DNA from 3 places in the Photobacterium sp. GB-72 genome. Region 1 is predicted to be linked to each of the others. Evidence: riboswitches for the same ligand, from Rfam matches in the RefSeq annotation. Region 1 holds a riboswitch; each other region holds the start of a gene.
What was found. A riboswitch is a leader RNA that binds a small molecule or an ion and turns the genes downstream of it on or off. The one in region 1 is predicted to bind lysine.

Region 1 (6,095 bases):
AGATAAAATCAGCTTTTTACTGTTGGGACATAAGTACGTCGTGATAACCAAGCAAACAACACACAAACCATAATAAAAGTAATTATAGCCGCGATGAAGGCTACGGGTAATGAATCAGTCATACCTAGCACAAGGAAGCCAATAGTAGAAACAAAGGCGACAGAAACTGCGTAAGGAAGTTGCGTTGCGACATGATCAATATGATGGCAACGTGCCCCCGTTGAAGACAATATTGTAGTATCTGAAATCGGTGAACAGTGATCACCAAATACAGAGCCTGCTAATACTCCCGCTAGCATTGGTAACATCAAGGTAATATCGGTTGCCCCAGCTAAATCACCAGCTATAGGTAACATAATGCCAAACGTGCCCCACGACGTACCTGTAGAAAATGCCATCACGCCTGATAATAAAAATAAGATCATCGGTAATAACATAGGGTTAATATTCCCTTGTACAAGGGTTGATAAATATTGACCCGTTTTCATATCACCAATAACGCTACCAATACTCCACGCGAATAATAAAATTAAAATCGCACCAAACATGGATTTAGCACCAATCCATAATGTGCGAATAACTTCATTAAATGCAATACGCTGGCGAATGACTGGAATAATCGCAGCAACTAAGCCAAATAAACCACCAAGACAAAGTGACTTACCGACATCAGTATTTTCAAACGCACCTAGCAGAGCAAAAGATTTACCATCTGCTGCTAATGCTTGATAGCCTGTAAAAACCATAAAAAAGAACGTGGCAAATATTAAAATAACAATCGGCCAAATTAAATCGCCAACTTTACCTTTCGTACTTTCAACAATTTCTAATTCGTCAGTTAAATCTTTTGCTTGTTCATCAACATCACCGCCTTCATCAAAACCACGGCCATGCATTGCTGCCATCTCATGTTTTTTCATTGGTCCAATATCCCATTGGAACCAAGACACAACAAAAACCATAGCTAAAGCAAAAATAGCATAGAAGTTCATTGGCGCTAGCGTTAAAAAGGCACTTAAAGGTGTATATTCTGTTACTCCATGCGTAACTAAAATACCGCCAATTAACGTAATTATATACGCACCCCAACTCGATGCCGGCATTAGAACGCACATTGGAGCGGCTGTTGAATCCAATATATAAGCCAATTTAGAACGAGATACATAATAGCGATCCGTTACAGGACGAGCGATAGAACCCACCGCTAAACTATTAAAGTAATCATCAACAAAAATAAACACGCCTAAAAAGGCAGCAAGCAGTTTCGCGCCCCTTTTCGTTTTAATTTTTGTTTGTGCCCATGCAGCAAATGCACGAGTACCACCAGACAATGTTAACAATGCTGTCGTCATGCCTAATATAATGAGGAATAAAACAATACTCATATTCCAGGTATTAATACCACCATCAGATATGAATAAGTTTTGTATAGTGCCTCCTAAATAAGAAGCTGAATGGTTAAATGAAAAGTCATTTAAGTAAAGTGCTCCTAATACGATACCCGCACCAAGAGAAACTAACACACGCCGAGAAAGTATCGCTAACCCTAACGCAACAATAGGAGGAATAATGGATACTAATGAATGGGAGTAATCTACTAAATTCATGATCTCAAAGACAACCGAATTAGGTTGGAGATCTACTGGATAACATGGCGGTTAACCATATTTGAAGAACGTCTTGGCTCTTCTCTTTTCACAGTAGCGCTCCATAGTGAATATGATTATATACTATGGCAGTGTTGCACTTATTCAATACAACCCCAGAAAAAGGATTTGACGTCACTCTTACTTCGGCATTAGCTCCTTTCATTAACCGTCATTGGTTTCACCCTCTTGTTAATTACTATTAGATAACGCGCCTCTACCTTACATCAAGGTTGCGATTATTCTACGTAATGTTTCATTATTTGCAACAACATCACATGAAACATTTAACAACAGAAAAAATAACATTGCTTTATAAATATAATCTTATCTAAGTATAGCTTCACTCATTAAATATTATGAACCTACGAGCAGATATGTTTCATTTTGTAACCATTTAAACATCTATTAAGCATAAATCCGATATTCGTATTTTTATAAAAATACGAATATCGCTATTATTAACAATTAACAATAAAGAATGTTTAAAGTGTTTTGACATAATGAATAAAAGCATTACTATTGTAATAAATGATTCGACACTGCTATTATTATTTACAGTTAGTTAAAAATAACAGGAAATATAAAAATGTCTGATGCAATGAAAGCACTTTTAAACCTTCGTAGTCTTCGTGCACTTTCTCGTGAATATACTTTAGAGCAACTAGAAGAAGCTTTAGAGAAATTAACTACCGTTGTTCAAGAACGTGCTGAAGCTGAAGAAGAAGAACAAGCAAAAGAAAATGAGCGTAATGAAAAACTAGCTCAATACCGTGAAATGCTATTAGCTGATGGTATCGACCCTGAAGAATTGTTAGCAAGCCTTTCAAAAGCACCAAAAGCAAAACGTGCTGCACGTCCAGCTAAATATAAATTCATCGATGAAAACGGTGAAGAAAAAACGTGGACAGGCCAAGGCCGTACACCAAGCGCGCTTAAGCAAGCACTTGAAAATGGTAAATCTTTAGAAGAATTTGAAATCTAATTTCATTTCCTACCATATATTTAGAAAGCTCAACTTAGTTGGGCTTTTTTTATACTGTCATGAACCAAGAATTATAGACATCAATCTAAACAACGCTGTTTTCGAATTGCTTAAAGATATGTCTAGGCAAATATTTATTCGCTTTTAAATATAGAAAACACATATCAAAATAAAAAGTCAGGCAGTAGTGCCTGACTTTCAATACAGATAACCTTTTATTATTGGTTATAGCTATTAGATACGATCAGCAAGATGGCTGACAGCTAAAGCAAAATAATGAGAACGATTCCATTTCATTAATGTTTGGTAATTACCATAAACAAGGTAAGCACGCCCATGTTCGTCATCAGGTTGAATTAACCATGCATCAATGTCTTCTTTGGGTAAATTCCCACCACTCATAGTACGAACACCGAGTGTTTGCCATTGTGCTAGTGTTTTGGTTTTTTCTACACCCGTACCTTTTAAATCGGGCGATAATGATGATGGGATCTTAACTTGACGTCCCCAAGTATATTTATCATTCCAACCTGATTTTTTTAGGTAATTCGCTGCAGATGCAAAAACATCCGCTTTAGTATTCCAAATATCAGCTTTACCATCATTATTACCATCAACCGCAAAGGTTAAATAAGATGTTGGCATAAATTGGCATTGACCCATCGCCCCTGCCCATGATCCTTTCATCTCATCAATCGTAATATGTCCTTCTTGAAGGATTTGTAATGCCGCCATCACTTGTTTACGAAATAATGCTTCACGACGACCTTCATAAGCCAACGTGGTTAATGCTTCAACAACATGGTAATTACCTTGTAATTTACCAAAGTTACTTTCAACCCCCCACAACGCAACAATAAAACGTGGTTGTACGCCGTATTCTTTACCTATCCGATCTAATGTTGTTTTATTCTCTTGATATAAACGACGTGCTTGTTTTACTTTCCAGTCAGGTACAGCGCGTGGAATATATTGATCTAATGTTAACTTTTTCTCAGGTTGGTTTTTATCTGCTTTTACTGCACGATGAGTAAATGTAATGCCTTTAAAAGCTGAATCGAGAATAGGCTCAGAAATACCATTACTACGCGCTTCTGCTTTTAATTTATTTATATATGCGTTAAACCCTTCATCAGCAGCAAAAGCTGTTGAGGAAATCCCTAGTCCTAAGGCCACAACGGCCGATATAAAACGCTTATGCATAATAACCTTAATTAGCTCTGCCGGCTTTCTCGGCTTTATATTGATCCAATAAATTTGTTACTGGCGGTGGAACTTGAAGATAGAAACCAACGGTCTTTAATGCTTCTTTTACTTTTTCAACATCGGCCAAGGCTAACTTTCTTCCTTCTAACTTTATCACCATAACAAATTGCGGTTTACCAAATGTATTCATTAATACTTCAGGCACATCGGAGAAATCATCTTTCTTATTTACATATAAATATGTGTTATCTTTTTTTAAGCTTTTATAGATTGCACACAACATTTCAATTCACCTATTTGTTAAAGCTTATTCTTTCAGACAGCTATTTTAACGTATCATTCCCCGTTGGTTTATTTTTCCCCCTACAGGATGAGACTTTTGTCTGAATTTCCCATGTCAAAGCAAGGATAACTTGCCCCTAACTGCTCGGGAATATACCATGCTAGTACCTTTGTGATAATCAACAAGAATGGTTAATTTAAACATTAACCATAATAAATACCATGACCAAGACGACTGAACTTAAAGGGAGCTCATTTACGCTCTCTGCGCTTCATTTAATTGATGGTGATATCAAAAAAGCGACCGATCACCTAAAAGAAAAAATTGAACTCGCACCTAATTTCTTTGCATCAGCTCCCGTTGTTATCGATATCTCTAATGCAGGCAAAGATATTAATTTTGAGCAATTAAAACGAGCAATTGTCGACGCGGGCATGATCCCTGTAGGTATCAGCGGTTGTAAAGAACAAGCGTTACAAAATCAAGCAAAATCTGCTGGATTTGCTATTATGAATGCCGCACGCACGGTGAAAGAAAAAACAACAGTAGAATCTACTGAGGCTGAGCCATCTTCTCAGCCAGTTCAAGGCCGAGAGTCCGCACTTATCATTCGCACTCCTGTTCGTTCTGGTCAACAGATTTATGCTAAAAATCGTGACCTTGTCATTCTCAACCATGTGAGTGCGGGCGCTGAAATTATTGCTGATGGTTGCATTCATATTTACGGTACGTTACGTGGTCGAGCATTAGCTGGAGCCAACGGAGACCTAGAAGCGACAATTTTCTGTCAGAACTTGCAATCTGAACTAATTTCAGTTGCAGGAAACTACTGGCTAAGTGATAACATTCAGGATGAGTTCTGGGGCAAGGGTGTTGTAATTTCAATTACTGATAATACGCTTAGCATCGAGCACCTTGCTTTATAAAAGTTTTAATAAGGAATTTAGTAAATGGCACGAATTATCGTTGTTACTTCAGGTAAAGGCGGCGTTGGTAAAACAACCTCAAGCGCAGCCATTGCATCTGGTCTAGCATTATGCGGTAAAAAAACGGCGGTTATCGATTTTGATATTGGTCTACGTAACCTTGATCTCATTATGGGTTGTGAGCGACGTGTCGTTTATGACTTTGTGAACGTTATCAACGGCGAAGCAAATCTGAACCAAGCATTAATTAAAGATAAGCGTGTTGATAACCTTTTTGTTTTACCTGCATCTCAGACTCGTGATAAAGACGCACTCTCTCGTGAAGGTGTTGAGCGTGTTTTAAATGACTTGGATAAAATGAATTTTGATTTCATTATCTGTGATTCTCCAGCAGGTATTGAAACTGGTGCTTTAATGGCACTTTACTTTGCTGATGAAGCGATTGTAACAACGAATCCTGAAGTCTCTTCTGTTCGCGACTCTGATCGTATTTTAGGTATTCTAGATTCTAAGTCTCGCCGAGCAGAAGATGGTAAAGACGCAGTTAAACAACACTTACTACTAACACGCTATAACCCGACACGTGTAACGCAAGGTGAAATGCTAAGCGTTCAAGATGTTGAAGAAATTTTACACATCCCTCTTTTAGGTGTTATTCCTGAAAGCCAAGCTGTGCTAAACGCATCTAACAAGGGTGAGCCCGTTATTTTCGATAAAGAATCTGATGCTGGCATTGCTTATGAAGATACAGTAGCACGCTTATTGGGTGAGGAACGCCCATTTAAATTCTTAGAGGAAGAGAAGAAAGGCTTCCTAAAACGCTTATTTGGAGGCTAACTTTATATGGCACTGCTCGAGTTTTTCCGCCCGAAAAAGACGAAAACAGCGAATGTAGCAAAGGAAAGGTTACAGATTATTGTCGCTGAACGTCGTAGTGCTGGACAACCGGCTCCAGCCTACCTACCCCAGCTAAAACAAGATATTTTAGATGTGATCAGTAAGTACGTTCAAATCGACCCAAATCAAGTGTCTGTGAACCTTGATCATAA
Region 2 (6,095 bases), on a different contig from region 1:
ACTTTATGATCGCGAGTGTTAGTTGGGCGTTCATAGCTATGTTAATTGGTGTTATTTTAGCTGCGCAACTTTATTGGCCTGCCCTTAACCTCGATTCTGAATACTTTCAATTTGGTCGTCTCCGTCCATTGCATACTAATGGCGTCATTTTTGGCTTTGTCGTCAATCTTTTAATGGGAACGTCCTTTTATATTGTTCAACGCACCTGTAAAACACCGCTATATAATAACACTGCTGCTTGGTCTGTCTTTTGGGGTTGGCAATTTATCCTTCTTCTTGCCCTTATTACCCTGCCATTAGGTTTTACTACCTCAAAAGAGTACGCCGAACTTGAATGGCCAATTGATGTCTTAATTGCTGTTATCTGGGTGATGTACGCCATTGTGTTTTTTATGACAGTCGCCAAACGTACCGTTCATCATATCTTTGTTGCTAACTGGTTTTACGGCGCGTTTATTATTGTTATTGCGATGATTTTTATTGCTAACAATCTCGAATTGCCCGTCACGATGTGGAAATCTTACTCTATTTACTCAGGGGCTGAAGATGCTATCGTGCAATGGTGGTGGGGACATAATGCGGTTGGTTTCTTATTAACCGCTGGCATCATTGGTATGAACTACTATTTCATTCCCAAAATTGCCGAGCGCCCTATTTACTCTTATCGCTTATCTGTTATTCACTTTTGGGGCTTAGTCGGCTTTTATACTTGGGCTGGTACGCACCATCTTATTTATTCTTCTGTGCCAGATTGGTTACAAAATCTCGGCATTGTGATGTCGTTAATTTTATGGCTTCCCTCATGGGGTGGCGCGTTTAATAGCATCATGACCTTGCTCAATAATAAGCAGAAACTTAAGCACGATTACATTATGTGGTTTTTCTTCTCTGCCATTGTTTACTACGCGCTAGCGACTTTTGAAGGGCCATTATTAGCCATTCGTTGGTTTAATATGATTGCACATAATACCGATTGGATCATCGGTCATGTGCATTCAGGAGCCCTAGGTTGGGTTGGCATGTCTGCCATTGCCGTATTTTATTACTTTATTCCTCGTTTATATGGTCACGAGCAATTGTGGTCAAATCGTTTAGTTAAATGGCATTTCTGGTTTGCGCATATTGGGATAGTACTTTATGCCGTTGCACTGTGGATAGCTGGAATTGGACAAGGCTATATGTGGCTAAAAGAAGATGCTAATGGCTCTCTTAGCTATAGTTTTGTCGAAGCGATGAACTTCAGTGCACCGTGGATGTTAGTTCGCTTTATCGGTGGTGCGTTGTTTGTGTTAGGTATAATTTTAATGATTTATAACCTATACAGAACGCTAAAACAGCCAAAACCTAGATCAGTTAAGCATCAAAATGCAGCAACAGAAAAGGTAGATACTCATGATTAATAAAGATTTTACCTCATCTGTAGTGATCCTTATTGTTGCAACAACTTTGGTTGCTGCCTTTTCATTCTTAGTATGGGTACTTCCTGCTTTTTTTTACCAAGATAAGTTAATTGCTGAATCAAGCGCGAAACCATTAACCGCATTAGAAGTTGCTGGGCGTGATATTTATATCAGTGAAGGTTGCCATACTTGTCATACCATGATGGTACGTCCATTAAATGCAGAAATTAAACGTTATGGACGATATAGCCGAGAAAGTGATGATATTTATGAACATCCCAATTTATGGGGTTCAAAACGTACTGGACCTGATCTCACTAATTTAGGTCGAAAATATTCTGATCAATGGCACATCATTCACCTAAGAAACCCTCGTGATGTTGTACCAACTTCGATTATGCCCTCTTATCCTTGGCTCTTTGAACAAGTACTTGATGGTGAAGATATTGATGCAAAACTAATTGCATTACGTACGCTTGGTGTTCCTTACACTGATAAGGAAATTAAACAGGCACGATTAGAAGTAAAAGGTAAAACCAAGGCACAGGCATTAATCGCCTATCTACAAAGTCTGGGACAAGATCAAGGAGTACGACCATGAGTACTTTTTGGAGTGGTTGGGTCATTATCCTAACCCTTATTTTTCTCGCAATTATGATCGTCGTTGTTGCGTACTACTGGAAGAAAAACAGTGCAGCCAACGCTAATCGAACCGTCGATAGCTTTGATGGTATCGATGAAAACGATGCCGCCGTACCAAACCTTTTACTTCTTTCTTATCTTCTCGCTTTCATTATCGCTGCCGTTTTTTTGGTGCTCTATCCTGGCATGGGAAACTGGCAAGGACTCATGAAGTGGCAATCAAGTAGTGAAGCGGCTTCAACCTCTACTACTTCATTAGCCAAACAAATTAGCCAAGTACCTAATAGTGATACATCATTTCAAGCATTAAGTACCTCGCCTGAAATTGTGGTCGCTGGGCGTGCTTTATTTCAAACCCATTGTGCGGCTTGTCATTTAAATCAAGCACAAGGTCAGCTTCATTTCCCTAATTTAAGTGATACCGTTTGGCTTTATGGTGGTAGTGATGAGGCGATCCATCATTCGATTGTTAAAGGTCGTAACGGAGTCATGGCTGGTTGGAAAGATATTCTGACTGAAGAAGAAATTGAGAATGTTTCATATTATGTCGCTTCACTTGAAAAAAATCGCATTATCTCAGAGCCAGCGGTCAAGCTTGAACTCGGTAAAACCGTATTTGATGCTAACTGTACGGCTTGTCATGGCAGTAATGCAAAAGGTAATACTGCGATTGGTGCGCCAAATCTAACCGATAATATCTGGCTTCACGATGGCAGCGTTGAAGGTATTATTTCAACGGTAAAATATGGCTTGAACAATCTCATGCCTGCTTTTGAAGAGCAACTCAGCGATAGCGAAATTCAAGCATTAGGGGCTTATATTCGCCACCAAGGAAATAGACAAAACGAGAAACTCGCAGCACTTGATCCGGATATGGTTAGTAAAGGGCAATACCTTGCTTATGCAGGAGATTGTATTGCTTGTCACACTGGTGAAGGTGGCGAACCATTTGGTGGCGGTTTAGGATTTTTAACGCCATTTGGCACGCTTTATTCTACCAATATTTCAGCACATCCAACCTATGGTATTGGGGATTACACCTACGATGAATTTTATGATGCGCTACATAAAGGTAAAGGCAAACATGGCTACCTATATCCAGCGATGCCCTACTCGTCTTATCAATATGTGACAGATGAAGACACCCAAGCACTTTGGGCTTACATGCAATCGCTTAATTTTGTGAATACTCGTAATGAAGAAAACAAGATGATGTTCCCAAGTAATATCCGGTTAGGACTACTTGGTTGGAATATTGCCTTTCTTAATACCGACCCTTTGCAATACCCAGCAGATGCCACCGAACAATGGAAACGGGGTAAATATTTAACCATGGGGTTAGGCCATTGTTCGGAATGTCATACTCCACGTAACGTTGCACAAGCCTTGATAGAAAAAGAGCTATTCCAAGGTAATTTGATTGATGGCTGGAAAGCCCCAAATATTACCGCAACAGAGCTATATCAAGATCGTTGGGATGTAAAAACACTAACCGACTTTTTAAAAACGGGTCATTCAGATAAAGGAACCGCATTTGGTGGTATGGCGGAAGTGGTACAAAACAGTACCCGTTTCTTGACAGAACAAGACGTCGCAGCCATTGCGGAATACTTGATCACTGGCGATAAATATAACGAGTTAGATAGCTCGGTTCCTCAGCTTAACCCACCAGGCTTTGGTGACTTGGTGCCAGCCAATGTTGATATTCAAACCGTTGAGCTAAAACCGTTAAGTAGCAACGATCCTGAAAACGAAGCCAAACTATATGGTGTGTATGTGCAAACCTGTGGTGCATGCCATGGTAAAGACGGTAAAGGTAGGAAAGGGATCGCCCCTACGCTGCTTAACAACGGGATAATTATGCACAGTGATCCTTACGATACGATTGCCGTTACCATTCGTGGTTTATCGCCAAACTTCATGGAACAAGACAGTAACTTTATGCCTATGAGTAGCTTTAACTCGGTGCTCAGTGATGCCAACCTTGCGAAATTAATTAGCTTTGTCCGCGATAAGTTAGGTGATAGAACTGTACCTGTTACACCACAAGAAGTAGCAGAGGTAAGAAAAGATTTAATTAAAGGTGGCTATGCTGGGAATATACACTCCATGACAACACCAGAACAAAATCAGCCCAATAGCATAACAGAATGAGCGATTATCTAAATGGAATATATCGCTACTAATTGGTTAACATGCCATCAACAGTAACAATATTTACAATTAATATGCATTTTCTGTCTGCTTTTTATTGCCTAAGCAAAATTAATAGGTATCATCAAATTTCAATCCTTTGAGTAGAGGCGCGCTGCCTAAAAGTATCCGGATGGAGGGTGACACCTTTGAAGTCTGGGGAAAGGAGTCGGCGCCGAAGTGTTTGTTGTGTCGTCAACAATCGCTGGGTCTGCATTAAATAAGTGCAGAACTGCCATAGTTATTTTGTCTATGGAGCGCTACCCTAAGGGATACGAAGAAGTATTTTTTCTCCTGAAATCTGTTTCTCTATCCTTTCGGTAGATCTCCACCTAATATAGGTGTTTAAGAGATCCATGAATCTAGTTCAATATTCTGACTCCCTGCTATCTGTTGTACCACCCTTACTGGCGGTTGTTTTAGCAATCACTACACGACGTGTATTGTTATCACTTGGCCTTGGTATTGTTGCAGGCGCAATCCTTCTTAATGATTACAGCCCTTTAGCGGCGCTTCAATATATCGTAAATAAAGTTGTAGGCCTTGTTTGGGCAGACGGTGCTGTAAATAGCGGTAACGTTAATATGATCATCTTTATGCTTTTGCTCGGTGGTTTGATCAGCTTAATGACGGCAACAGGTGCCACTAAAGCATTTGCTGAATGGGGTGTTCGTCGCTGTAAAGATCGCCGTAGCGCAAATATGCTAACGGGTTTAATGGTTTTTGCTTTCTTTATTGATGACTTTTTCCATAGCTTATCTGTGGGGCCTATTTGTCGCCCAGTAACAGATCGCTTCAATATCTCACGTGCAAAGCTTGCTTATTTACTTGATTCAACGGCTGCACCTGTTTGTGTTATCACGCCAATTTCTTCTTGGGGTGCTTACATTATTGCTATTCTTAGCGGTATTTTAGTAACAAACCATATTACCGATATCAGTGCTATTTCATTGTTTGTTCAAATGATCCCAATGAACTTATACGCCGTGTTTACGCTATTAATGGTTATCGTTGTTATTTTCTTCCAACTTAACATTGGTCCAATGCGTCAACACGAAGCATGGGCAGAAGAAGGTAAGCTATGGGATGAATCTAAAGGCCACCCTAAAGGTTTAGAGATCACGACTGAGTCTGAAGGCCAAGGTACTATGATTGATATGGTATTGCCTATTCTGACACTGACAGTCTCAAGCGTTATCTTTATGATCATCAGTGGTGCTGAAGTATTAAGCGCAAAAGGCGAGGCTTTTAGCTTAATTGCTTCTTTAGAGCATACCGATCTAGGTGCTTCATTGGTTAATGCATCTTTATGTAGCCTAGCTGTTTCTATTCTTCTAGCTTTACGTTTAAAGCTGCCACGTAAGACTTGGTTAACTGCGGCACCTCAAGGTGTACAAGCGATGATCCCTGCAATCATTATTCTACTTTTTGCATGGACGATCGGTACTGTTGTGAGTGATATGTCTACAGGCCAATACCTAGCCTCTTTAACAAAAGGGGGGTTCCCAACGGAATTACTACCAGCATTAGTCTTCATCCTTTCATGTGCAATGTCATTTGCGACAGGTACAAGCTGGGGCACGTTCGGTATTATGTTGCCACTTGCTGGTGATATGGCGGTAGCAAGTGATGCTCACCTATTAATGCCGATGTTATCTGCAGTACTTGCAGGTTCGGTATTTGGTGATCACAGCTCACCTATTTCAAGCACAAGTATCTTGTCTGCAACAGGTGCAGGTAGTCACCATATGGATCACGTTATGACTCAGCTTCCTTATGCTATTACTGTCGCTTTTGGCGCACTATTAGGTTATTTGGCAATGGGTATCTTATCTTCAACAATTGCGGGTATTGCAGTAA
Region 3 (6,095 bases), on a different contig from region 1:
ACTAACGATTCCAATATTAGTGGTATTGAACTCTCGTACAGGCTGGCTAGGCGCAATTATCGGTATAGTACTAATGCTGCCGTATTTACGTCGCTTTGCCGCAAAACAAGCTCAACGTTTATGGTTGTTAATGGTTACATTAGGGCTTTGTTTGGCATGGAATATTTCATCAACAGAGAATTGGTCACCAAAAGAAAACAGCACCAGTTTAGAAAGTTTAAGAGCAATCCACTTCCCACAAGCCTATGACATGTTTACAACTAAGCCTCTAACAGGTTATGGCTACGGAAAGTTTGAAGCCGCTTACATCACACAAACTGCGTTATGGCACAATGAAGATCCAGCGCAGCATGCAGGTGTTCCGAGCTTAGATCACCCACATAACGAGTTACTTCTCTGGGCTGACGAAGGCGGTATTGTGCCACTTATCGGTTTATTGCTTGCTGCGTTTGCAGTAATAATAAAGATAAGAAAGGCGCCTGCTGGTACTCAATTAGCGTTAATCGGATTGTTTTTCCCTATCGTTCTGCATACCCAACTTGAGTATCCTTTCTACCATTCATTAGTCCATTGGCTGATCTTTATCATACTGATATTTTGGGTAGATAACCTCACCACCAAATATCATCGCCAATCATTAAGCTACGTACTAGGGCTGAAAGTTTTCGCACTTATTGTACCAATTTTTATCTCTAGCTTTATGATAACGACCCTGTATTCAGGTTGGCAGTTAACTAAATTTGAAACCACTCGACCAGTAAATATTGAATACTTACTTAAGGTGAATAATCCATGGTCGTGGAAAAACCGTTTTGATTGGGATTTACAACTGACCCAACTGCAACTCGGAATTAGCAGTAATAAGCCAGCACTAATTGAAGACTATATTCAATGGGCAACCGAGAAAGCGAAAACGTGGCCGCGACCAGCGCTGTATCAAAACCTGATCCTTGCTTACGATGCCCTCGGCAATAAAGAGCAAGCATCACAAATCAGAGATGAAGCGCTGTTCTTATTCCCATCTTTAAATTTTGAGCAGCAAAACAGCGAAGCAAAGGCAACGTCTGCTGCTAAATAACTATAAAAAATGGCTACCCAATTGGTAGCCATTTTTATTTACTCATCAATAAATTACTTCAATGTGGTTTCTAGCGCTTTTAAGCACAGCGCAACATTTTCACTTCTCGCACCATAGCCCATCAAACCGATACGCCACGCTTTACCTGCCAACGCACCTAAACCTGCTCCGATTTCCAAGTTGTAACGTTGCAGCAACTCATTACGTACCTCAGCATCATCAACGCCTTCAGGGATATAAACCACATTGAGTTGGGGCAAACGTGACATTTCTTCTACCACAAATTGGATCCCAAGCTTTTCAAGCCCTGCTTTAAGCTCTTCATGGACATTTCGATGGCGCTGCCATGCATTTTCTAACCCTTCGTTTTGCAATAATACCAAGGCTTCATGCAACGCATATAAACTGTTTACAGGTGCAGTATGGTGATAGCAACGCTTACCTTCACCACTCCAATAACCTAGCACCAAACTTTGATCTAAAAACCAGCTTTGTACTTTGGTTTTACGTCGTTGGATCTTATCAATCGCCTTTTGAGAAAACGTTAATGGCGATAACCCCGGCGTGCAGGACAAACACTTTTGGCTACCTGAATAAACCGCATCTAATTGCCACTCGTCCACCAGCAAAGGAACACCACCAAGTGATGTCACCGCATCAACAATCGTTAAGCAATCATGTTTACGGGCAATTTCCGCCAATGTTTTCGCATCACTCAATGCGCCGGTTGAGGTTTCGGCATGTACAAAAGCAACAATTTTAATTTCAGGATCGTTTTGTAACGCTTGATCCACTAAATCAGGATCAACCGCCGCCCCCCATTCGTTATCCACAACGATAGCAACACCACCACAACGCTCGACATTTTCCCGCATCCGTTCCCCGAAAACGCCATTACGGCAAACTAGTACTTTATCCCCAGCTTCAACGAGATTAACAAAGCAGGCTTCCATTCCTGCACTACCTGGCGCTGAAACAGCGATAGTAAAGGCATTTTGGGTTTGAAAGGCATATTGCAACAATTGTTTTAATTCATCCATCATACCGATAAATAATGGATCAAGGTGCCCTACCGTAGGACGACTAAGCGCTTGTAATACTTGCGGATAAATATCTGATGGTCCCGGCCCCATGAGGGTTCGATGCGGTGGGATAAAGCTGGTAATTGTCATTCTTTTGCTCCGTAAAGTCATTGTCCCTGTCGATATTTTTATGTGGAACGCGTTGCTATCTATTTTAGAGTATTAGAGCCCTTTCATTGGTGCAAGCGACCTATACCGATCCCATGACACACATTGACGAAATATCATATGTAAATAAATTGTCATATTCCATTTGACAACAGGGTGATGAATCTTATTCAATAAGATGATATTTTATTCAAGCACTTATTATTCAAACAGTACGACTTAAAACGGAAGAGGAGCGTTACCTAGGTATCATAATGACAGGACCCCATCCAATCGCCATTATGAGAGGGAGAGTAACGCCGAGGTATAACTGATTAGGGGATGAGTTATATCGGCTATGAAGGTTGAATCCTTCTAGCTGTCACCAAGGTCAATGATTGACATTGGTGGGGAGCTTCTGGGTGAGTGACTATTCACCTCTTATGCTCTCCTGACAGGATGTCGGGAATACTCCCGAAAAAATAGCCTACCTTGTGATGTGTTTACTATTTAGGGAGAAATTAATTATGGACAAGGCTGCAACACATTCAGATTCACTCACTGTCGCAAAATTTGGCGGTACCAGTGTTGCTGATTACACCGCAATGAGCCGAAGTGCTGCCATTGTTATTGCTAATCCAGACACTAAAATTGTGTTAATCAGCGCCTGCTCTGGTGTCACGAATATTCTGGTAGAACTTGCCAATGGCGTGAGCGATTCAACGACCCGCCAACAGCGCATTCAGACACTGACCCAAACCCACCAAGATGTTCTTGATCAACTTCAGCACCCAGAAAATATTCAAGACGCTATTTACGGCCTACTTGATAACATCGCAACCTTAGCTGAACATGCGGCATCAACAACCTCTGCACAATTGACCGATCAAATTGTTAGCCATGGCGAGCTGCTTTCAACCCATCTTTTTAGTCAAATATTAGTCGAGCTAAACGCCCCAGCTGTACGTGTAGATATTCGTTCCATCATGCGTACTGATGATCAATTTGGTAAAGCGATCCCACAGCCAGAAACAATTAAGCAATTAGCGACTGAGCAATTATTACCACTATTAGACAATAATATCGTGGTATCACAGGGCTTTATTGGATCAAACAGCCAGGGTGTTACGACAACACTTGGTCGTGGGGGAAGTGACTATAGTGCCGCTTTAATCGCAGAAGCCGTAAATGCTAGCACATTAGAGATTTGGACGGACGTACCGGGTTTATACACTACCGATCCACGTATTACATCAGCCGCTAAACCGATCAAAGAGATCAGTTTTAGTGAAGCTTCTGAAATGGCAAACTTTGGTGCTAAAATTTTACACCCATCAACTCTAGTACCAGCTGTTCGTCAACAGATCCCTGTATTTGTTGGTTCATCAAAAGCACCGGAGCAAGGCGGTACTTGGATCCGACAATCCGTTGAAGAAGCGCCACTATTTAGAGCACTCGCATTACGTGCCAACCAAACCATGGTGACACTCACGAGCTTAAATATGTTCCATGCTTATGGCTTTTTAGCCGAAGTCTTTCGTATCTTGGCTGAACATAAAATCTCAGTTGATCTCATCACAACCTCAGAGGTCAGCGTTTCACTGACCTTAGATCAAACTGATACGGGTGGCGGTGCGCCAACGCTTCCGCTTCAAGTCGTTGAAGAATTAAGCCAATTATGTGTGGTTGACGTCGAGCAAGGGCTATCACTGGTTGCACTTATCGGTAACCAAATGAGTGATACGAAAGGCTCAGCAAAAGATATCTTTGGCGCGCTAGAAGATCATAACCTTCGTATGATTTGCTACGGTGCTAGCCCACATAATTTATGTTTCTTAATTAATGAAGATGAAGCTAAAGACGTGGTTCGCACACTGCACGCATCTTTGTTGGAATAAGCTCTTTCTAACTAACCCAAATAAAGTTCCGATAAACAAAAAGGCGCATTGAGCGCCTTTTTTAACGATTGATTAAGCATTAAAGATTTGGGCCTAACCATTTCTCAGCTTCGATCAAATCCCAACCTTTGCGATCAGCATAACTTTCTAACTGATCTTGCTGGATCTGAGCAACCGCAAAGTAACGAGAATCAGGATGTGAGAAATACCATCCCGAAACGGCAGCACCAGGCCACATTGCGTAACTTTCCGTTAGTACCATGCCAGTATTTTTCTCAGCATCAAGTAACTGCCAAATAGCACCTTTTTCGGTATGCTCAGGACATGCGGCGTAACCAGGTGCAGGACGAATACCTTGATACTTTTCTCGGATCAAATCGTCATTATTCAGATTTTCATCAGCTGCATAACCCCAAATATCTTTACGTACCATTTCATGCATACATTCAGCAAAGGCTTCCGCTAATCGATCCGCAACAGCCTGTACCATAATGGCATTGTAATCATCACCTTTTGCTTTAAATTGCTCAGCAATGTCATATTCACCAATCCCACCTGTTACCGCAAAAGCGCCAATCCAATCAGCCTTGCCGCTCTCTTTAGGCGCAATATAGTCAGATAAACAATAGTTAGGACCTTTCGGCTTTTTGGTTTGCTGACGTAAACCATGCAGCACAGTTAAAACATCAGTTCGGCTATCGTCTGTGTACACTTCAATATCATCACCGACATTATTGGCAGGGAATAAACCACACACACCGTTAGCTTTAATCATGCCTGTTTTCTCGATCTCATCTAAGATTTTATTAGCATCATTAAACAACTTAGTCGCTTCTTCACCCACAACTTCATGACGAAGAATCGTTGGGTATTTACCACTTAATGACCACGTCATGAAAAATGGCGTCCAATCGATATACTTACGAATTTCAGCTACAGGGAAATCAGTGAAGGTGTGAACACCGGCTTTTTTCGGTACTGGCGGCGTATAATTTTGCCAATCAATATTAACCGCATTAGCACGTGCTTCTTCTAACGAAATAGGTGCGGTACGTGGTTTCTTACGCGCATGTTGCTCACGTACCACATCGTACTCTTGGTTTAAACGCTCAACAAACGCTGGCTTTTGTTCATCAGACAATAACGCAGAACAAACACCTACTGCGCGTGATGCATTAGATACATACACTACTGGCTGATTGTAGTTTTGCTCAATCTTAACCGCCGTGTGGGCTTTAGAAGTTGTTGCACCACCGATAAGCAAAGGGATATCAAATCCTTGTCGCTCCATTTCTTTGGCAACATGGACCATTTCATCAAGCGATGGCGTGATCAAACCCGACAAGCCAATAATATCGACGTTTTCTTCTTTGGCGACTTTTAGAATTTTATCGCATGACACCATCACTCCAAGATCGATAATCTCGTAGTTATTACATTGCAGTACAACGCCGACTATATTCTTACCAATATCGTGAACATCGCCTTTAACGGTTGCTAGAAGTATTTTACCGTTGGTTTGTCCAGCCTGCTTTTCAGCATCAATATACGGCTCTAAATAGGCAACAGCTTGCTTCATGACTCGAGCCGATTTTACGACTTGCGGTAAGAACATCTTACCTTCACCAAATAGATCACCAACAACGTTCATCCCAGCCATTAATGGCCCTTCGATCACTTCGAGTGGTTTACTGGCTTTCTGACGAGATTCTTCAGTATCTTCAACAATAAATTCGGTTATACCTTTAACTAGCGCATGCTCTAAACGCTTTTCAACTGGCCATCCGCGCCATTCTGCAGCGCTGCGATCTTCTTCAACATTACCGCTATCTCGGTATTTAGCGGCAATGTCTAATAAGCGCTCTGTACTATCATCACGGCGATTAAGCACAACGTCTTCAACCGCATCGCGTAATTCATCAGGCAGATCATCATAAATTGCAAGCTGAC

Region 2: it holds a riboswitch for lysine, as region 1 does, so the genes downstream of both, C9J40_RS11545 (Na+/H+ antiporter NhaC family protein) here and C9J40_RS02025 (Na+/H+ antiporter NhaC family protein) in region 1, are expected to answer to the same signal.
Region 3: it holds a riboswitch for lysine, as region 1 does, so the genes downstream of both, lysC (lysine-sensitive aspartokinase 3) here and C9J40_RS02025 (Na+/H+ antiporter NhaC family protein) in region 1, are expected to answer to the same signal.

What each region holds. Positions count from the first base shown of each region.
Region 1 is NZ_PYNV01000001.1:469,145-475,239, forward strand. It holds gene C9J40_RS02025 (Na+/H+ antiporter NhaC family protein) at 9-1,607, opposite strand; lysine riboswitch at 1,694-1,874, opposite strand; gene C9J40_RS02030 (H-NS family nucleoid-associated regulatory protein) at 2,236-2,631, shown strand; gene C9J40_RS02035 (lytic transglycosylase domain-containing protein) at 2,866-3,834, opposite strand; gene C9J40_RS02040 (YcgL domain-containing protein) at 3,842-4,120, opposite strand; gene minC (septum site-determining protein MinC) at 4,342-5,046, shown strand; gene minD (septum site-determining protein MinD) at 5,071-5,883, shown strand; gene minE (cell division topological specificity factor MinE) at 5,890-6,095, shown strand, end outside.
Region 2 is NZ_PYNV01000009.1:39,136-45,230, reverse strand. It holds gene ccoN (cytochrome-c oxidase, cbb3-type subunit I) at 1-1,400, shown strand, start outside; gene ccoO (cytochrome-c oxidase, cbb3-type subunit II) at 1,393-2,001, shown strand; gene ccoP (cytochrome-c oxidase, cbb3-type subunit III) at 1,998-4,196, shown strand; lysine riboswitch at 4,333-4,506, shown strand; gene C9J40_RS11545 (Na+/H+ antiporter NhaC family protein) at 4,592-6,095, shown strand, end outside.
Region 3 is NZ_PYNV01000004.1:4,821-10,915, reverse strand. It holds gene C9J40_RS06675 (PglL family O-oligosaccharyltransferase) at 1-1,078, shown strand, start outside; gene C9J40_RS06670 (alanine--glyoxylate aminotransferase family protein) at 1,132-2,250, opposite strand; lysine riboswitch at 2,489-2,673, shown strand; gene lysC (lysine-sensitive aspartokinase 3) at 2,775-4,145, shown strand; gene metH (methionine synthase) at 4,225-6,095, opposite strand, start outside.